One region of the Monashia sp. NPDC004114 genome, then DNA from elsewhere that is predicted to be linked to it. Evidence: riboswitches for the same ligand, from Rfam matches in the RefSeq annotation. Region 1 holds a riboswitch; each other region holds the start of a gene.

Evidence for each region. A riboswitch is a leader RNA that binds a small molecule or an ion and turns the genes downstream of it on or off. The one in region 1 is predicted to bind S-adenosylmethionine.
Region 2: another riboswitch for S-adenosylmethionine. It lies ahead of metX (homoserine O-acetyltransferase MetX); the one in region 1 lies ahead of ACWEOW_RS20460 (aminotransferase class V-fold PLP-dependent enzyme).
Region 3: another riboswitch for S-adenosylmethionine. It lies ahead of ACWEOW_RS13585 (bifunctional o-acetylhomoserine/o-acetylserine sulfhydrylase); the one in region 1 lies ahead of ACWEOW_RS20460 (aminotransferase class V-fold PLP-dependent enzyme).

The regions. Positions count from the first base shown of each region.
Region 1 is NZ_JBSGGK010000019.1:38,289-43,751, reverse strand. Features, by position in the region: gene ACWEOW_RS20470 (ribonuclease J) at 1-1,028, shown strand, start outside; gene ACWEOW_RS20465 (endonuclease/exonuclease/phosphatase family protein) at 1,030-2,076, shown strand; gene ACWEOW_RS20460 (aminotransferase class V-fold PLP-dependent enzyme) at 2,152-3,537, opposite strand; SAM riboswitch class IV at 3,575-3,703, opposite strand; gene ACWEOW_RS20455 (ATP-binding cassette domain-containing protein) at 3,873-5,463, opposite strand, start outside.
Region 2 is NZ_JBSGGK010000005.1:83,516-88,978, reverse strand. Features, by position in the region: gene ACWEOW_RS08705 (DUF4192 family protein) at 1-1,470, shown strand, start outside; SAM riboswitch class IV at 1,620-1,734, shown strand; gene metX (homoserine O-acetyltransferase MetX) at 1,752-3,029, shown strand; gene ACWEOW_RS08695 (universal stress protein) at 3,210-3,608, shown strand; gene ACWEOW_RS08690 (RNA polymerase sigma factor) at 3,940-5,463, shown strand, end outside.
Region 3 is NZ_JBSGGK010000009.1:144,453-149,915, reverse strand. Features, by position in the region: gene ACWEOW_RS13590 (hypothetical protein) at 1-865, shown strand, start outside; gene ACWEOW_RS13585 (bifunctional o-acetylhomoserine/o-acetylserine sulfhydrylase) at 941-2,260, opposite strand; SAM riboswitch class IV at 2,351-2,464, opposite strand; gene ACWEOW_RS13580 (acyl-CoA dehydrogenase family protein) at 2,590-3,753, shown strand; gene ACWEOW_RS13575 (DUF6541 family protein) at 3,764-5,463, opposite strand, start outside.

The sequences.
Region 1 (5,463 bases):
AGATCGCACCAGCCATCGACAAGGTGTTCCGGCACGCGGAGCGGCGCATCATCGTGGCCTGCTTCAGCAGCCACGTCCACCGCGTCCAGCAGGTTCTCGACGCGGCGGAGAAGGCCGGGCGCAAGGTCGCCATGGTCGGTCGCTCGATGGTCCGCAACATGGGCATCGCAGCCGACCTCGGATACCTCCAGGTGCCCGAGGACATCCTCGTGGACCTCAAGCGGATCGACGCGCTGGACGACGACCAGGTGGTGCTCATCTGCACCGGCTCCCAGGGCGAGCCGATGGCGGCGCTGTCCCGGATGGCCAACCGCGACCACCGCATCAACGTCGGCCCCGGAGACACCGTGCTGCTCGCCAGCAGCCTGATCCCCGGCAACGAGAACGCCGTCTACCGCGTCATCAACGGCCTGATGCGCCTTGGAGCCAACGTCGTGCACAAGGGCAACGCCAAGGTGCACGTCTCGGGCCACGCGAGCGCCGGTGAGCTCCTCTACGCCTACAACATCGTCAAGCCCCGCAACGTGATGCCCGTCCACGGCGAGTGGCGCCACATGTTCGCCAACGCGCAGCTGGCCAGGAGCACCGGTGTCGCGGACGACCACGTGGTGCTCGCCGAGGACGGCGTCGTCGTCGACCTCGTCGACGGGCACGCCGCGGTCGTCGGCGTCGTCGACTGCGGCTACATCTACGTCGACGGCACCAACATCGGAGGCACCGACGAGGCCCTGCTCAAGGACCGCCGGATCCTGCGCGACGAGGGCTTCATCACCTGCATCGTCGTGCTCGATGCCGCAACCGGGAAGATCGCATCCGGCCCGGAGATCACGGCGCGCGGTTTTGTCGAGGACGAGGAGATCTTCCAGCAGGTCATCCCCAAGGTGGAGCGCGCCGTGGAGGAGGCGGTCGCCAACGGCGTCCGCGACGACCACCAGCTCCAGCAGGTCATCCGTCGAGCCGTCGGGTCCTGGGTCGGCGGCAAGATCCGCCGGCGCCCCATGATCATCCCGGTCGTGCTTCAGGCCTGAGATGACCGCCACGCACGTCGCTGCGGCACCCGTCGACGAGGCGGAGCCCGACGAGTCCGACGAGCCCGACGAGCGCGTTCGGCTGCCACGCTGGTGGCTGGACGTGGCCATCGGCGTCGCGCTCGTCATCCTCGTCGGGATGGGCGCGCTGCGCTGGCTGGACTCGACGGCATACCTCGTGGTGGTCATCCAGTCCGGCGCCCCGTTCGTGGTCGTCGGGCTCGTCCTGCTGACAGCGGCGACCCTGCTGCTACGGCGGTGGTGGATGGTGGTGCCGGTCGTCGCGGCGCTCACGGTCGCGATGGCGATGGTCGTGCCGACGTACCGGTCCCATGCGTCGCCCAAGGCGGACCGCGACCTCACGGTCATGGCAGCGAACCTGCGCTTCGGGCAGGCGAACCCGCTGCAGCTGATGGACGCCGTGCGCTACCACGGCGTCGACGTGCTCGTGCTCACGGAGGCCACGCCGGACGCCATCCAGGGTCTCGACGACGACGGCGCGACCGCGTACTTCACGCAGCGGGTCGGAACGCCCCGGGCGGACACGTACACCGGCACGATGATCCTGTCGCGCTACCCGCTGAGCCTGCGCAGCGCCGGGACCGACTCTGCCGCCGAGGCGACCCCCAACGCGCAGCCCGAGGTCGACGTGACCGTCGCCGAAGGCCGGGTGCGCCTCAAGGTGGCGCACCCGATGGCTCCGGTGCGCGGCGCGACGGACCAGTGGCACGCCGGCTTGCAGCGCCTCGACGTTTGGAAGGACGCGCAGCACGGCAGCGAGCCGGTGATCATCGCCGGTGACTTCAACGCGGCCTTCGGCCATCCGGTCTTCCGTGACCTCGCGACCGGGCTGATCGACGCCCAGCGTGAGGCTGGGCAGGGCTGGGTGCGCACCTGGCCCTACTCCGACAGCCGTATGCCGCCCTACGTCCAGATCGACCACGTGCTGAGCCGGGGGCTCACCCTCGTCGAGGCGGGTGAGATCGCGTACAACCGGGCCGACCACGCGGCAGTATGGGCGAGCTACGCCCTCCAGAAAGCCGGCTGACCGAACTGGTCGAGTGTGCACGCGTCCCACACGTCCCACGCGTCCCACGGTGCCGAGGATGCGCTGGGCAGCGCATCACCAGGGCCGGTCGACCTCGATGTCGCGCGGGTCGTCGCCGTCGAGCACCCAGCCCGCCTCGGTGTGCGACCAGGACGAGGCCGGGCCCTGCTCGACCAGCTGTCGGACCGCCGTGACGAGGCGCTCGACGCCCTCCGCAGTGCTGCCCAGCCCGATGCTGGCGCGGACGGCGGTAGCCGGCTGCTCCCCCCAGGGGTCGTCGAGGAGCTCATCGACAAGCAGGTGCGCGCAGAACTTGCCGTCGCGCACACCGATCCCGTGCTCGACGGAGAGCACCTGCGACACGAGGGAGGACTCGAAGCCGTCGACGGTGAAGGCCACGACGCCGACCCGGTCGTGCTCCTCGTCGAAGATGTGGAGCACCTCGACGCCAGGCACGTCCTCCAGGCCGTCCCGAAGCCGTGCGAGCAGCTGCTCCTCGTGAGCCTCGATCGCGGGTCGGTGTCGGCGGATCGTCGCGCACGCCGCGGCGAGGGCGATGGCACCGATGACGTTCGGGCTGCCGCCCTCGTGGCGGGCCGGCCCGACCGCCCACGTCGTGCCCTCGTCGGTGACGGCGCGGGTGGCGCCCCCGCCGAAGAGGTACGGCGTGCCGGCGTCGAGCCAGTCGGACCGGCCCGCGAGGACGCCGGCGCCGTAAGGGGCGTACGTCTTGTGGCCGGAGAACGCGACGTAGTCGGCGTCCCAGGCGGCGAGGTCGATGGTGCGGTGCGCGGACAGCTGCGCGGCATCGACGGCGATGCGTGCCCCGTGGTCGTGGGCGAGCCGCGCGAACCGCTCGACGGGCCAGACCTCGCCGGTCACGTTGGACGCGGCCGCGATGACGACGAGCCGGTGGCGCGACGGGTGCTCCGACAGCGCCTCGTCGAGCAGCGCGTGGGCGTCCTCGACCGACTCCGGGATCGGAAGCCGGACCGTGCGGAAGCGACCCCATGGAAGCAGCGTCGAGTGGTGCTCGGTCCCGAAGACGAACACGGTCGTGCGGCCCGGCAGGGCCTTGGAGAGCACCGACCAGGAGTCCGTGGTCGTGCGGGTGAAGACGACGATGTCGTCCGCTCGGGCCCCGACGAACTCGGCCACCTCGGAGCGTGCCTGCTCGTACCACGCGCTCGTCAGGCGGGACGCGAACCCAGCGCCGCGGTGGACGGAGGAGTACGTCTCCAGCGCCCGGTCGACCGCAGCCTTGACCTCGGTCAGGGCTGGGGTCGAGGCCGCGTGGTCGAGGTTGGCGTAGCGGACCTCGCCGTTCACGGTGGGGACGCGCAGGCCGGCGCCGACGACGGTCGGCAGCGTGCTCGCCTCCGGCACGACATGCAGGGCCCGCGTGCGCACGACCGGCGCCGGCGCGCCGCCACAGAGTGCGGTGGTGGGGAGGACGGACATGAGACTGCTCCTGGGTCTGAGGGACCCACCGGATGCAGGCCCGCGCTTGCCGGCCCTCGCATGTCACGAACACCGCGAGGAACGGCCAGGTCGTCACCCGGAGCACCCCACCGCGGAGGAGGGTTGCTGGCCAGCGAGCCGGGGCTTGTCGCTGACACTCTTGACCTGGCACGACGATAGGGGGCCCGCCTGAGGGCTGTCCACCCGTCGGTCGGGAGGTGTCGCCATCTGAGACACCGTGCCGCTCCGCGTCGCGCTCCACCGTCGCGCTCTCCGGGATGCGGCGGATGGGCCAGCGCGCTCTGCGGTCGCGTGGTCTCCCGCCCGGTTTTGGGTCACCCCCCGACGTATGCCGCGAGGTGCTCGCCCGTGAGCGTGCCCTGCGTCGCCACGAGCTCGGCGGGAGGACCCTCGAAGACGACCCGGCCGCCGTCGTGGCCGGCGCCCGGGCCGAGGTCGATGACCCAGTCGGCGTGTGCCATGACGGCCTGGTGGTGCTCGATGACGATGACGGACTTGCCGGAGTCGACCAGCCGGTCGAGGAGCCCGAGCAGCTGCTCGACGTCGGCCAGATGCAGACCGCTCGTCGGCTCGTCGAGCACGTAGACGTCGCCTTTCTCGGCCATCTGGGTCGCCAGCTTGAGCCGCTGACGCTCGCCGCCGGACAGCGTGGTGAGGGGCTGACCGAGGCTGAGGTAACCTAGCCCGACGTCGTCCAGCCGGCGCAGGATCTGGTGCGCCGCAGGGATCTTGGCCTCGCGGTCGGCGAAGAACTCGACGGCCTCGGCGACGGGCATGGCGAGGACCTCGCTGATGTCCTTGCCGCCGAAGGTGTACTCGAGCACCTGGGCTTGGAACCGCTTGCCTCCGCACTCCTCGCAGACGACGGCGACCCCGGCCATCATCGCCAGGTCGGTGTAGATCACCCCGGCGCCGTTGCACGTCGGGCACGCGCCCTCGGAGTTGGCGCTGAACAGCGCCGGCTTGACCCCGTTGGCCTTGGCGAAGGCCTTTCGGATCGGCTCGAGCAGCCCGGTGTACGTGGCGGGATTGCTGCGGCGAGAGCCGCGGATCGCTCCCTGGTCGACGACCACCACGCCGTCGCGGCCCGCAACCGAGCCGTGCACCAACGAGCTCTTGCCGGAGCCCGCCACTCCGGTGATGACGACAAGCACGCCGAGCGGGAGGTCGACGTCGACGTCCTGCAGGTTGTGCGTGCTCGCGCCGCGCACCTCGAGGGCTCCGGACGAGGTCCGGACGGACGGCTTGAGGCTGGCGCGGTCGTCGAGGTGCCGCCCGGTGATCGTGTCGCTTCCGCGAAGCCCGTCGACGGTCCCTTCGAAGACCACCTCTCCGCCGGCCGTGCCCGCACCGGGCCCGAGGTCGACGACGTGGTCGGCGATGGCGATGGCCTCGGGCTTGTGCTCCACGACGAGCACCGTGTTGCCCTTGTCGCGCAGCTGCAGCAGCAGGCCGTTCATGCGCTGGATGTCGTGGGGGTGCAGGCCGATCGTCGGCTCGTCGAAGACATACGTGACGTCGGTGAGCGAGGAACCCAGATGCCGGATCATCTTGGTGCGCTGGGCTTCTCCGCCGGACAGCGTGCCCGACGAACGATCGAGGCTGAGGTAGCCCAGGCCCATCTCGACGAACGAGTCGAGGGCGTCACGAAGCGCGGTCAGCAGCGGGGTCACTGACGGCTCGTGCAGTGCGCGCACCCAGTCGGCGAGGTCGCTGATCTGCATGGCGCACGCGTCGGCGATGCTGATGCCCGCGATCTTCGAGGACCGGGCCGCCTTGCTCAGACGGGTTCCTTCGCACTCGGGACAGGTCGTGAAGGTCACCGCCCGTTCGACGAAGGCGCGGATGTGCGGCTGGAGCGAGTCGACGTCCTTGGACAGCATCGACTTCTGGATCTTCGGGACG
Region 2 (5,463 bases), on a different contig from region 1:
GTCGTGGTCAGCTGCTTCCACGGCAAGCGGATCGGGCTGGTCGCTCGGCTGGACCTGCCTCGCGACGATCCTCGAGGGGGCAGCCTGCGGGAGGCCGTGACCGAGGCGGTGGCCGTGCTCCTGCGCGAGAAGCCGTCCGCCGTGGCCCTTGTCGGGTTCGAGGACGAGGCCGGTGAAGCCGGCCCACTGGTCGATGCGCTCAGTGATGCCATCGAGGCGGACCGCGTCATCGTCCGCGAGCGGGTCGTCGTGCGGGATGGCCGCTGGTTCGACCTACTCAGGGGCTGCTGCCCGGAGGAGGGGCACCCCGTGCCTGATCCGAGCGATGTGCCCGCGGTCGCCTCCTTCGTCGCGTTGGGGCACGCCCCGCTCCGCGGTCGCGACGACCTGTGGCAGGTCTTCGGCCCGCTGGCCCGGTCCGATGCCCGGCACGAGCCGATCTCGTCCGCGATCGAGCAATGGCAGCAGCGGTATGTCGAGGCGGGCGGTCCGGGCGACCGGCACGGTCTCCCAGACGGCTCCGGAGCGGTCTGGAGCGAGCTAGACGGTGGCGGGGATGTCGGCCTGGGCGACGGCTGGGACGACGGCCCCGTTGACGGTTGGGACGACGGTTGGGACGACTGGTCCGTTGACGGTTGGGAGGCCTGGGACGACGGCTGGGGCGACGGCGGGGACGCCTGGGACGACGGCTGCGGCGACGATATGAGCGAAGACTCCTCGGACGATGCCGAGCGTCTCGCTGCCCGCGAGCGACTCGTGAAGGAGACGCTGGAGGCGTGGGCAGGGCTGCTGCGAGGCGACCTCGAGGGCGCCGCCCTCGAGGACCGGCTCCCAGCGATCGTCGGACCCCTGCGCGACCCCTTGGTGCGCGGGCTGATCCTTGCGTGGCTCAGATGTGACCCGGCGCTGCTCGACTCGTGGCCGACAGACCCGGCACAGTCTCTTGCGCTCCTTTTCGATGCCGCCTCGCAGCCCACGGTCCCGGTCGACCCCGGCGTCGCCCTGCCCGAGGGGGCGCAGCCCGGGCCGGGTCGCTCGCGTGCTTCCGTCCACGGCCATGAGCCGTCCGCCGGAGCCGGCAGGGTGCGCCGCCCACGGCGTGGCAAGCGCAAGCGGGGCCGGCGACTGCGCCGGGCGTCGTCCGGGGCCGCCGGCCAGGAGCGAGTGTCGGTACGCCCGGCGGCATCCAGCACGGGGAGTGACCTCGGCTGGGATGACTGGGGTGCGGCCGCCGCCGCTCAGACGATCCAGGCACGGCTCGAAGCGGCCTGTCGCCTGACCCCGGCGCCACACGCGGCGCCGCTGCTTGCCCTGGTCGCCTCATATTCATGGTGGGGAGGGGACGGAGCGCGCGCCGGGATCGCGGCGGATCGGGCCCTCGAGGCCGAGCCGGACCACGCCCTCAGCCTGCTCATCCGCGAGGCCCTGATCTGTGGCTTGCGGGCCCGGACGGCCGTCGAGTCGTCGTGACTCGCTCGGAAGCATGGCCCACGGCCCCCCGGAGCCGCGCGAGGATGCGCTCCGCACGTATCGCGTGCGTTGGCCGACTCGGTGGCTTCGAGTCCAGGTCGTGGACCGCGAGGTAAACGGCAGGCGGACGCTCGCGTATGGTGGTCCAAGGTCATGAGCACCAGTGACAAGCCCCGGCTCGCTGGTCGGCAACCCTCCTTCGCGGTGGGGTGCCCCGGGTGAGGACCTGGCCATGCCCGTCCCGGGTGTGTGCAAGCGCGAGCACCTAGGAGCAATCCGCCATGACAGTCACCGACCGGCAGCCGGTGCGTACGCGGCGTCCCGCGCGTCAGGTCGCTTCTGCGGGCGGCCCTGGCACAACCGGGGCGGCGGCACCTGTGTCGGCGACCCCAGCTGTGGTGCCGGCGGCCGCATCGGCAACAGTGGGTCCCGCCGCGAGGCTCGACGGGGCCTGGCGCGAGGGTGACCCGGCCGGAAACCGGCAGTTCGTCGACATCGGTCCCGTCGAGCTGGAGCGCGGGGGAGTGATCCCCGAGGTCCGGATCGCCTACGAGACCTGGGGCACGCTCAACAAGGCGGCCGACAACGTCATCCTTGTCGAGCATGCCCTGACCGGAGACAGTCACGTCGTGGGCGAGGCGGGTGATGGCCATCTCTCACCGGGCTGGTGGAACAGCCTCATCGGTCCCGGGAGGCCCGTCGACCCCGCTCAGTGGTTCGTCGTGGCGGCGAACGTCCTCGGCGGCTGCCAGGGCACGACTGGTCCGTCCAGCACATCCACCGACGGCCGCTCGTGGGGCAGTCGTTTCCCCTACGTCACTGTTCGCGACCAGGTCGGCGCCGAGCGCGCCCTGCTCGAGACGCTCGGCGTGCGCAGACTCGCGGCCGTCGTCGGCGGCTCGATGGGCGGGATGCGCGCCATCGAGTGGGCGGTGACCTACCCCGACGTCGTCGAGCGGTGCATCGTGCTCGCCTCGACGGCATACGCCACGGCCGACCAGATCGCGTGGTGCCAGCCGCAGCTCCTCGCGATCCGCAACGACCCGCACTTCGTCGATGGCGACTACTACGACTCGCCGCGGCGTCCGGAGGCCGGGCTTGGTCTCGCGCGCCGGATCGCACACATCACCTATCGCACGGAGACCGAGCTGAGCGCGCGTTTCGGCCGTGAGGCACAGCTCGGGGAGGACCCGCTGCGCGCGGGCGACCGGGGCCGCTTCGCGGTGGAGTCCTACCTCGACCACCACGCCGGCAAGCTTGCGCGACGGTTCGACGCCAACTCCTACCTCGTGCTCACCGAGGCGATGAACTCCCACGACGTGGGTCGCGACCGCGGCGGGGTCGCGGCCGCGCTGGCGAGGGTCACGGCCGACTGCACGGTGGTCTCGGTCGACACCGACCGCCTCTACCCGCCGCGGCTCTCGGACGAGCTCCACGTGGCCCTGCCCCGGTCTTTCCGGCGACACATCCGGTCCGACTTCGGACACGACGGCTTCCTCATCGAGGAGGAGCAGGTCGGCAGGATCATCGCCGAGGCCCTGTCCCGGTCGGCTCACTGACCAGCAGGCGGAGCCGCCGGCTGTTCGGCCGATGAAGCGGTCGCCCGAGCCGCCGGTTCGGCGGTCGCTCGCGGGCTGGTCACGGTCACCTCGCGGGCACCGCCGCGCCGCGCGCCGCGGACCCCGATTTCGGGTACGGTTCGAGCACTGGTTGTTTCCGTCCCAAGGAGGTCCGGGGAAGTGGCCATCGTCGTTGGTTATGTCGCAACCAAGGAAGGTCGCGCGGCGCTCAAGCGAGCGGCCGAGGAGTGCGTCCTTCGAGGTACGAAGCTTGTCGTCATCAGCTCCCACCGGGGCGGCAAGGACTTCGACGCGGACGAGGCCAGCATGTTCGAGGGCGAGCTCTCACGCGTCCAGTCGATGCTCGAGGAGCAGGGGCTGCAGCACGAGGTGCGCCACCTCGTTCGCGGCAACGACCCCGCCGAGGACCTCATCAGCGTCGCTGAGGAGGAGAACGCCGACTTCATCGTCATCGGCCTGCGCCGCCGTAGCCCGGTCGGCAAGCTCATCCTCGGCTCCAACGCCCAGCGCATCCTGCTCGACGCGAGCTGTCCCGTCCTCGCCGTCAAGGCGCTCTGAGCCCATTCCCGACGAGGCCAACCCAGCGCCAAGATCGAGCACGGCGCCCCGGGATCCGCTGGTCGAGAACCATCGTCCAGCCGGTGTTGCGGTCGATCGTCCCCACGTGTGGGCGCGCGGATGCGTCGTGCGTTCGCTCGGATGCCGAACAGCGTTTTATAATGTCGGAGTACCGGAATGCACGAGGCGCGACCGAGAGATCGACTCAGGGATCGACTCCGACTGGCCAAGCTCCCCCGGCACGAACCCCCATTCTCGTTCGTTGTGATGATGCATGCCCGGAGTCGGAGCGATCATCTGACGAGACCCGCGACGAAAGGCGACTGCATCCGTGCCGAAAGCAACAACCGCTGGAGCTCCCAAGACCCTGCCGAAGGTGTTCCAGCACGAGGCGATCATGCAGCTCCTGGTCAAGGGAACCAACAACGGGACCATCACCGGCACGGAGATCGCGCGCGCCCAGGCCGAGGCCGACCTCGACCTGAAGCAGATGAAGCCGGTACTGACGACGCTCGAGGCACACGACATCGAGATCGTCGTCGACGCGCCGCACTCCAGCACGAAGAAGACCCGCACGGGGACCAAGGGAGGCACAGTGGCCACCGCACGCAGCACCACGGCCGCGGCTACGAAGACCGCGACCAGCCGGACGACCGCACCCACGAAGGCCGCAGCCAAGAAGACCACGGCGAAGGCGACGGCCGCTCCGGCGACCAAGAGCGCGGCCGCGGCTGACGAGGCCGAGGTCACGAAGACTGCGACCAAGTCGGCGGCGAAGGCAACGCCTGCCGCCAAGAAGGCCGCGACGAACGCCGGTGTCGCCAAAGCGGCCGCGAAGCCCGCGGTCAGGAAGACCGCGGTGAAGAAGGCTGCGACCAAGGCCGCCGCCAAGACCACCGATGCGGCTGACGCCACGGGCGACGCCGAGGACGAGCTCGAGGCCGGCGACGCCGAGCCTGACGACGCGCCGGACGGTGAGCTCGAGGACGTCGAGGTCACCGACGAGGCCGAAGAGGCCGAGGAGTCCGAGGCCGAGGCCGAGGACCGCGAGGAAGGCGACGACGAGGACCGGCCGGCGGCGAGCGCCCCTGCGGCGGAGGAGTCCGAGGAGTCCGGCTTCGTCATCCGCGACGACGACGAGGACGACGCTCCCGCCCAGCAGGTGGTCACCGCCGGCGCGACCGCCGACCCGGTCAAGGACTACCTCAAGCAGATCGGCAAGGTGGCCCTGCTCAACGCCGAGCAGGAGGTCGAGCTCGCGAAGCGCATCGAGGCCGGGCTGTTCGCGGAGGAGAAGCTCAACTCCGGCGAGAAGTTCGACATGAAGCTCAAGCGCGAGCTGTGGTGGATCGCCCAGGACGGCAAGAAGGCGAAGAACCACCTGCTCGAGGCCAACCTGCGCCTCGTCGTGTCGCTCGCGAAGCGCTACACCGGCCGCGGCATGCTCTTCCTCGACCTCATCCAGGAGGGCAACCTCGGCCTGATCCGCGCGGTCGAGAAGTTCGACTACACCAAGGGCTACAAGTTCTCGACCTACGCGACGTGGTGGATCCGGCAGGCGATCACGCGCGCCATGGCCGACCAGGCGCGTACGATCCGCATCCCTGTCCACATGGTCGAGGTCATCAACAAGCTGGCCCGGGTCCAGCGGCAGATGCTCCAGGACCTCGGTCGGGAGCCCACTCCGGAGGAGCTCGCCAAGGAGCTCGACATGACGCCGGAGAAGGTCATCGAGGTGCAGAAGTACGGCCGCGAGCCGATCTCCCTGCACACGCCGCTCGGCGAGGACGGCGACAGCGAGTTCGGCGACCTCATCGAGGACTCCGAGGCGGTCGTGCCGGCCGACGCCGTGAGC
Region 3 (5,463 bases), on a different contig from region 1:
GTATGCCGACGAGTGCGTGGCCGCGGTCCGTGACGATCCGGGTGGCCGGCTGGACCTGCTGCGCCGCCTCTACGAGGTGCCGCGCCCTTACGACCGCGGCTACCTGCCGTACCTGCGCGCCGCGACGGCGTTCATGCGCTGGCAGCATCGGCGCGGGCTGCTCAACCCGGAGTCGGGGCCGTCGCCGGGGAGCCCCTGGTGGCGCGCCCTCAACGAGGCCCTCCTGCGCGACACGTGCGAGGCCCGGGCCCTGGCCTTCGGCCTGAGCGGCGAGCCCCGCACCCCGGGTGTCGCAGCGATGCTCGAGTTCATCCGAGCACCCACGGCGACGTCGTGGTACCGCGCGCACAACGTGACGATCGCGACGGCATACCTGGCCAACGAGGCCACGGCCGCCCGCGAACGCCAGGTGGAGCGCTTCTTCATCAACCTCGTCCTCGTGCGGGTCCTCTACGCGCACGCCCTCGTCGCCAACCCGCGCCTCGCGCTCGCCTGGCTGGCACCCTGTGGGCGTCTCGTCGGCGACCCGCGGCTCAGCATGACGGGCATCTTCCTGTCGCTGTCGCGCGTGCTGCCGGACCGCTATCCGCTCGAGGGTGACCTCGAGGCGTACGTCGACGCGGAGCACAGCATCGGGCATCTGCTCGACGTCGGCATCATCGTGCCGCGGCTCGGCCCGCTGTTCGAGTGGTCCGCTCTCACGCTCGGCCTCCCGGGTCTCGACGGGGTGCTCGCGCGCCCGGGAACGGTCCCGGCATACGCCTGGGACCCGCTGGAAGCGCCCGTCTGGCGGACCGAGCCGTCACGCCTGGCCCGGCTGGCCCGCCGTGCGGTCCCCGCTGGTGGGGCGGCCCGTCGGACATAGCAACCCGGGGTCGTACGGCTGCGCTGAGCGCGCACGACCCCGGGTGAGCTGACTTGGTATGTCGGCCGGTCCCGGCTATGCCTTGGCGGCGGTGAACCCCTGCTCCAGGTCGGCGAGGATGTCGTCGATGTGCTCGATCCCGACCGACAGCCGCACCAGGCCGGGCGTGACGCCGGCTGCGAGGCGGTCCTCGTCGGGGCCCTGCGAGTGGGTCGTCGACGCGGGGTGGATCACGAGCGACCGCACGTCGCCGATGTTCGCGACATGGCTGTGCAGCGTCAGCGCCTCGACGAACCTCTTGCCCGCTTCGAGCCCGCCGACGATCTCGAACGACAGCACGGCGCCGGCGCCGCGCGGCGTGTACTTCTCCGCCAGCGCGTGGAACGGGCTGTCCGGCAAGGACGCCCAGACGACCCGCTCCACCTGCTCGTGCTCCGTGAGGTATGCCGCGACCTTGTGGGCGTTCTCGACATGACGCTCGATCCGCAGCGACAGGGTCTCCAGGCCCTGCGAGATGAGGAAGGCGTTGAACGGCGAGGCGGCCGGGCCGAGGTCCCGCAGCAGCTGCACGCGAGCCTTGAGGATGAAGGCGAGGTTGGCGCCGAGGGCGCTGCCGACGCCGAGGTCACGCGCGAAGACGAGGCCGTGGTAGCTCTCCTCGGGCGTGTTGTAGTTCGGGAACTTCTCGGGGTCGGCGCCGAAGTCGAAGCGGCCCGCGTCGACGATGACGCCCGCGATCGACGTGCCGTGCCCGCCGAGGTACTTCGTCGCCGAGTGGACCACCACGTCCGCGCCCCACTCGATCGGCCGGATGAGGTACGGCGTCGCGACCGTGTTGTCGACGACGAGCGGCACGCCGTGCTCGTGGGCGAGAGCGGCCACGGCCTCGATGTCGAGGATCTCTGACTTCGGGTTGGCGATCGTCTCGCCGAACAGCAGCTTGGTGTTGGGCCGGATCGCCGCCCGCCACGAGTCGATCGAGGTCGGGTCCTCCACGAAGCCGACCTCGATGCCGAACTTCGGCAGGGTGTGCTTGAAGAGGTTGAACGTGCCGCCGTAGAGCGACGGCGACACCACGACGTGGTCGCCGGCCTCGGCGATGTTGAGCACCGCGAGCGTCTCGGCGGCCTGGCCCGAGGCGACGAGCAGCGCTCCGACTCCACCTTCGAGGGCGGCGATCCGCTGCTCCACCACGTCGGTCGTCGGGTTCATGAGGCGGGTGTAGATGTTGCCGAACTCCTTGAGCCCGAACAGGTTTGCGGCGTGGTCTGTGTCGTTGAAGACGTAGCTGGTCGTCTGGTAGATCGGCAGGGCCCGTGCTCCGGTCGCGCTGTCGGCGGACTGTCCGGCATGGATCTGCTTGGTCTCGAAGGACCAGCTGGGGCTCGTCGTCATCGGTGTTTCCTCCATCGTTCGACAGGTCTGGTCGCCGATGACCGGGCGCACCCATGCCCCAGGCACCGACGGATCGGTGCGGAAGAGAACTCTCCGCGCTTGCCCGCGGCGGATGCCGCGGACCAGGTCCTCACCCGGGGCACCCCACCGCGGTTGGAGGGTTGCCGGCCAGCGAGCCGGGGCTTGGCGCTGGCACTCATGACCTACTGCGGAGTGTAGGCACGCTTCGCGGCCGCCACGCAGGGGGCGTCCTCATGCTGGACGGCGGTCGCGTGGCGTCGATCACTAGGACGTCCTACTAAATCGAACTCGCGAGTAGGATCGCGCCCGTGAGCACGAATGCCGACTTCGACCTGTTCCGTACCAGCGAGGACCACGAGGCACTGAGGGAGGCGGTCCGCGCGGTCGCCGAGGACAAGATCGCCCCGTATGCCGCTGCCGTCGACGAGGAGGCGCGCTACCCCCAGGAGGCGCACGACGCCCTCGTCGCATCCGACTTCTTCGCGCCCCACGTTCCGGAGGAGTACGACGGGGTCGGGGCCGACGCGCTGGCGACGTGCATCGTCATCGAGGAGGTGGCGCGGGTCTGTGCGTCCTCCTCACTCATCCCCGCCGTCAACAAGCTCGGCTCGCTACCGCTCATCCTCGCCGGCAGCGACGAGATCAAGCGGACGTACCTCCCGCCCCTCGCGCAGGGCCGGACGACGTTCTCCTATGGCCTGTCCGAGCGGGAGGCCGGCTCCGACACCGCGGCCATGAAGTGCCGCGCCCGCGCCGACGGTGACGACTGGGTCATCAACGGCCAGAAGTCGTGGATCACCAACGCCGGCGTCTCGGAGTACTACACCGTCCTGGCCGTCACCGACCCCGACGGTCCCCGGGGCAGCAACGTCACGGCGTTCGTCATCGAGAAGTCCGACCAGGGGTTCACGTTCGGCGAGAAGGAGCGCAAGCTCGGCATCAAGGGCAGCCCGACGCGAGAGCTGCACTTCGACAACGTCCGCATCCCCGGCGACCGCGTGGTCGGCGTCGTGGGCGACGGGCTCAAGCTGGCGCTGCGCACCCTCGACCACACCCGGGTCACCATCGGCGCGCAGGCCGTCGGCATCGCCCAGGGCGCCATCGACCAGGCCATCGCCTATGTCAAGGACCGCAAGCAGTTCGGCAAGCGGATCGCCGACTTCCAGGGCATCCAGTTCATGCTCGCCGACATGGCGATGGAGCTCGAGGCGGCGCGTCAGATGGTCTACGTCGCAGCGGCCAAGTCCGAGCGCGGCGACAAGGACCTTCCGTTCTTCGGCGCGGCCGCGAAGTGCTACGCCTCTGACGTCGCGATGAAGGTGACGACGGACGCGGTGCAGCTGCTCGGAGGCGCCGGCTACACCCGGGACTTCCCGCTCGAGCGGATGATGCGCGACGCGAAGATCACCCAGATCTACGAGGGCACGAACCAGGTCCAGCGCATCGTCATGGCCCGCCAGCTGCTCGGGTGACCGCTGCTGCTCACTCAGCGCAGGAGACCCGCCGGTAGAGGGTGTACGGCCCGGCTGAGCGGACCTTCTGCCACGCGGGTGACGTGTCCACCGCGTCGACGCCCTGGTACTCGTCCAGCGTCACCTTGAGCACCGGGTGCGCCGCGTTCCCGCCGGTGATGGCCCAGTCCACCTGGTGCCGCTGCGCAGCCGCACAGACCTCAGGGTCGGTGCCGACGTCGTCGAGGCGCATGGACAAGAGGGAGATGTCGCCGGGGTAGTTCGTCTTCTCGGTCGGCACGAGGAGGCGACGCCCGCTGACGACGTAGAGGTACGTCGCACCGTTCCACGGGTTTGCGGCGACGACGGCATCCGCGGGCAGTGCCGTCGAGAGCTCCCGCAGGGCGACCAGCTCGTCGTCGGTGACCCACGACCGGTCGGCAGACGGGTGGAAGTACGGTCGCAGCACCTGCTGGTGCGCGCCGACGTAGAAGATCGTCGTCGCTCCGAGCACGGCGACGGCGCCCACCGCCGCGGCCTCGCGCCGGGTCACGACGCTCCGGACCCGCCGGGCCAGCAGTCCGGACACCAGGTCGCCGAGCCACACCAGAGCGGCGGACGACGCCACCACGGCGGGCAGGATGACGATGGTCTCGATGCGTGGGGTGTCGTTGTACCAGGGCCAGGTCAGGGCGCGTACCAGACCGTTGTCGACCGCGATGTTGAGCCACAGCAGGACGAGGGAGAGGACGAGCGCCGCGGCGCACCAGCGGGCTCCTGGGTGGCGGCGCACCAGGACCACGCACCCGAGCGCCGCGAGTGCAGTGAGGACCGGGAGCACCTGCACGCCGTCGGCGGCGAACAGCAGCACGTACTCCCAGACCTGAGGCGCGGAAGTGCCGGGCCCGAAGCGGCCCACCTCGAACATCGACTGGCTCCGCAGCGCCCGGGAGGCGAGAAGGGCGAGCACGACGGCGAGCCCGTAGCCGGCCACCATGCCGACCGCGAGCCATGGACGACGCGTCCGCAGGCTCCAGGCCGACCGGACGACCCGGCCCCCGACGACGAGCGCGGCGAACAGTCCGAAGACGATGAGCGCATTGGGGTGCGCCGTCGCGAGCGCCAGCACGGCCACCAGCACGAGGAGGGCGGCGCGCCAACGGCCCGCGACGGCATACGGCGGCGCGGACTGCACGCCCACGAGGGCCATGAACGCGGCGAGCGACGCTGGGACGAGGGCCTGCCCGAGCACGGCGGGCCAGAGCACGCCGTAGCCCATCAGGAGGTACGGGAAGGCCCCGAAGGCGACGCTGGTCAGCCCGGTCGCGAGCGCCACGCCGGGGCGCAGGCCCAGCACCGTGAACGACAGGGCGATGCACCCGAGGGGCCAGACGAGGCCGACGATGACGAGCACCACGCCGGAGGCGGACACGGGGACCGACGCGCCGGTGAGCAGCGTGACCGTGGCTGTCAGGCCGTGGAACGCCGAGGGGTAGAAGCCCGACCAGTCGGGGGTCTGGTACTTGCCGGCCTGCAGCGAGGAGATCGTCCCCTCCCGGAGCATCCACTGGATGTCCGCGAGGTGGAACACAGTGTCGGGCTGCTGGGAGAAGGCCTCGGGGGAGGACTGCACGGGCAGGACGGAGGCGAGGACGACCAGCAGTGCGAGGCCCACCCCGGCCAGCACTGCCCAGCCCGGCGCGCGGAGCACCGGTCCGCGCCGGTCGGGGG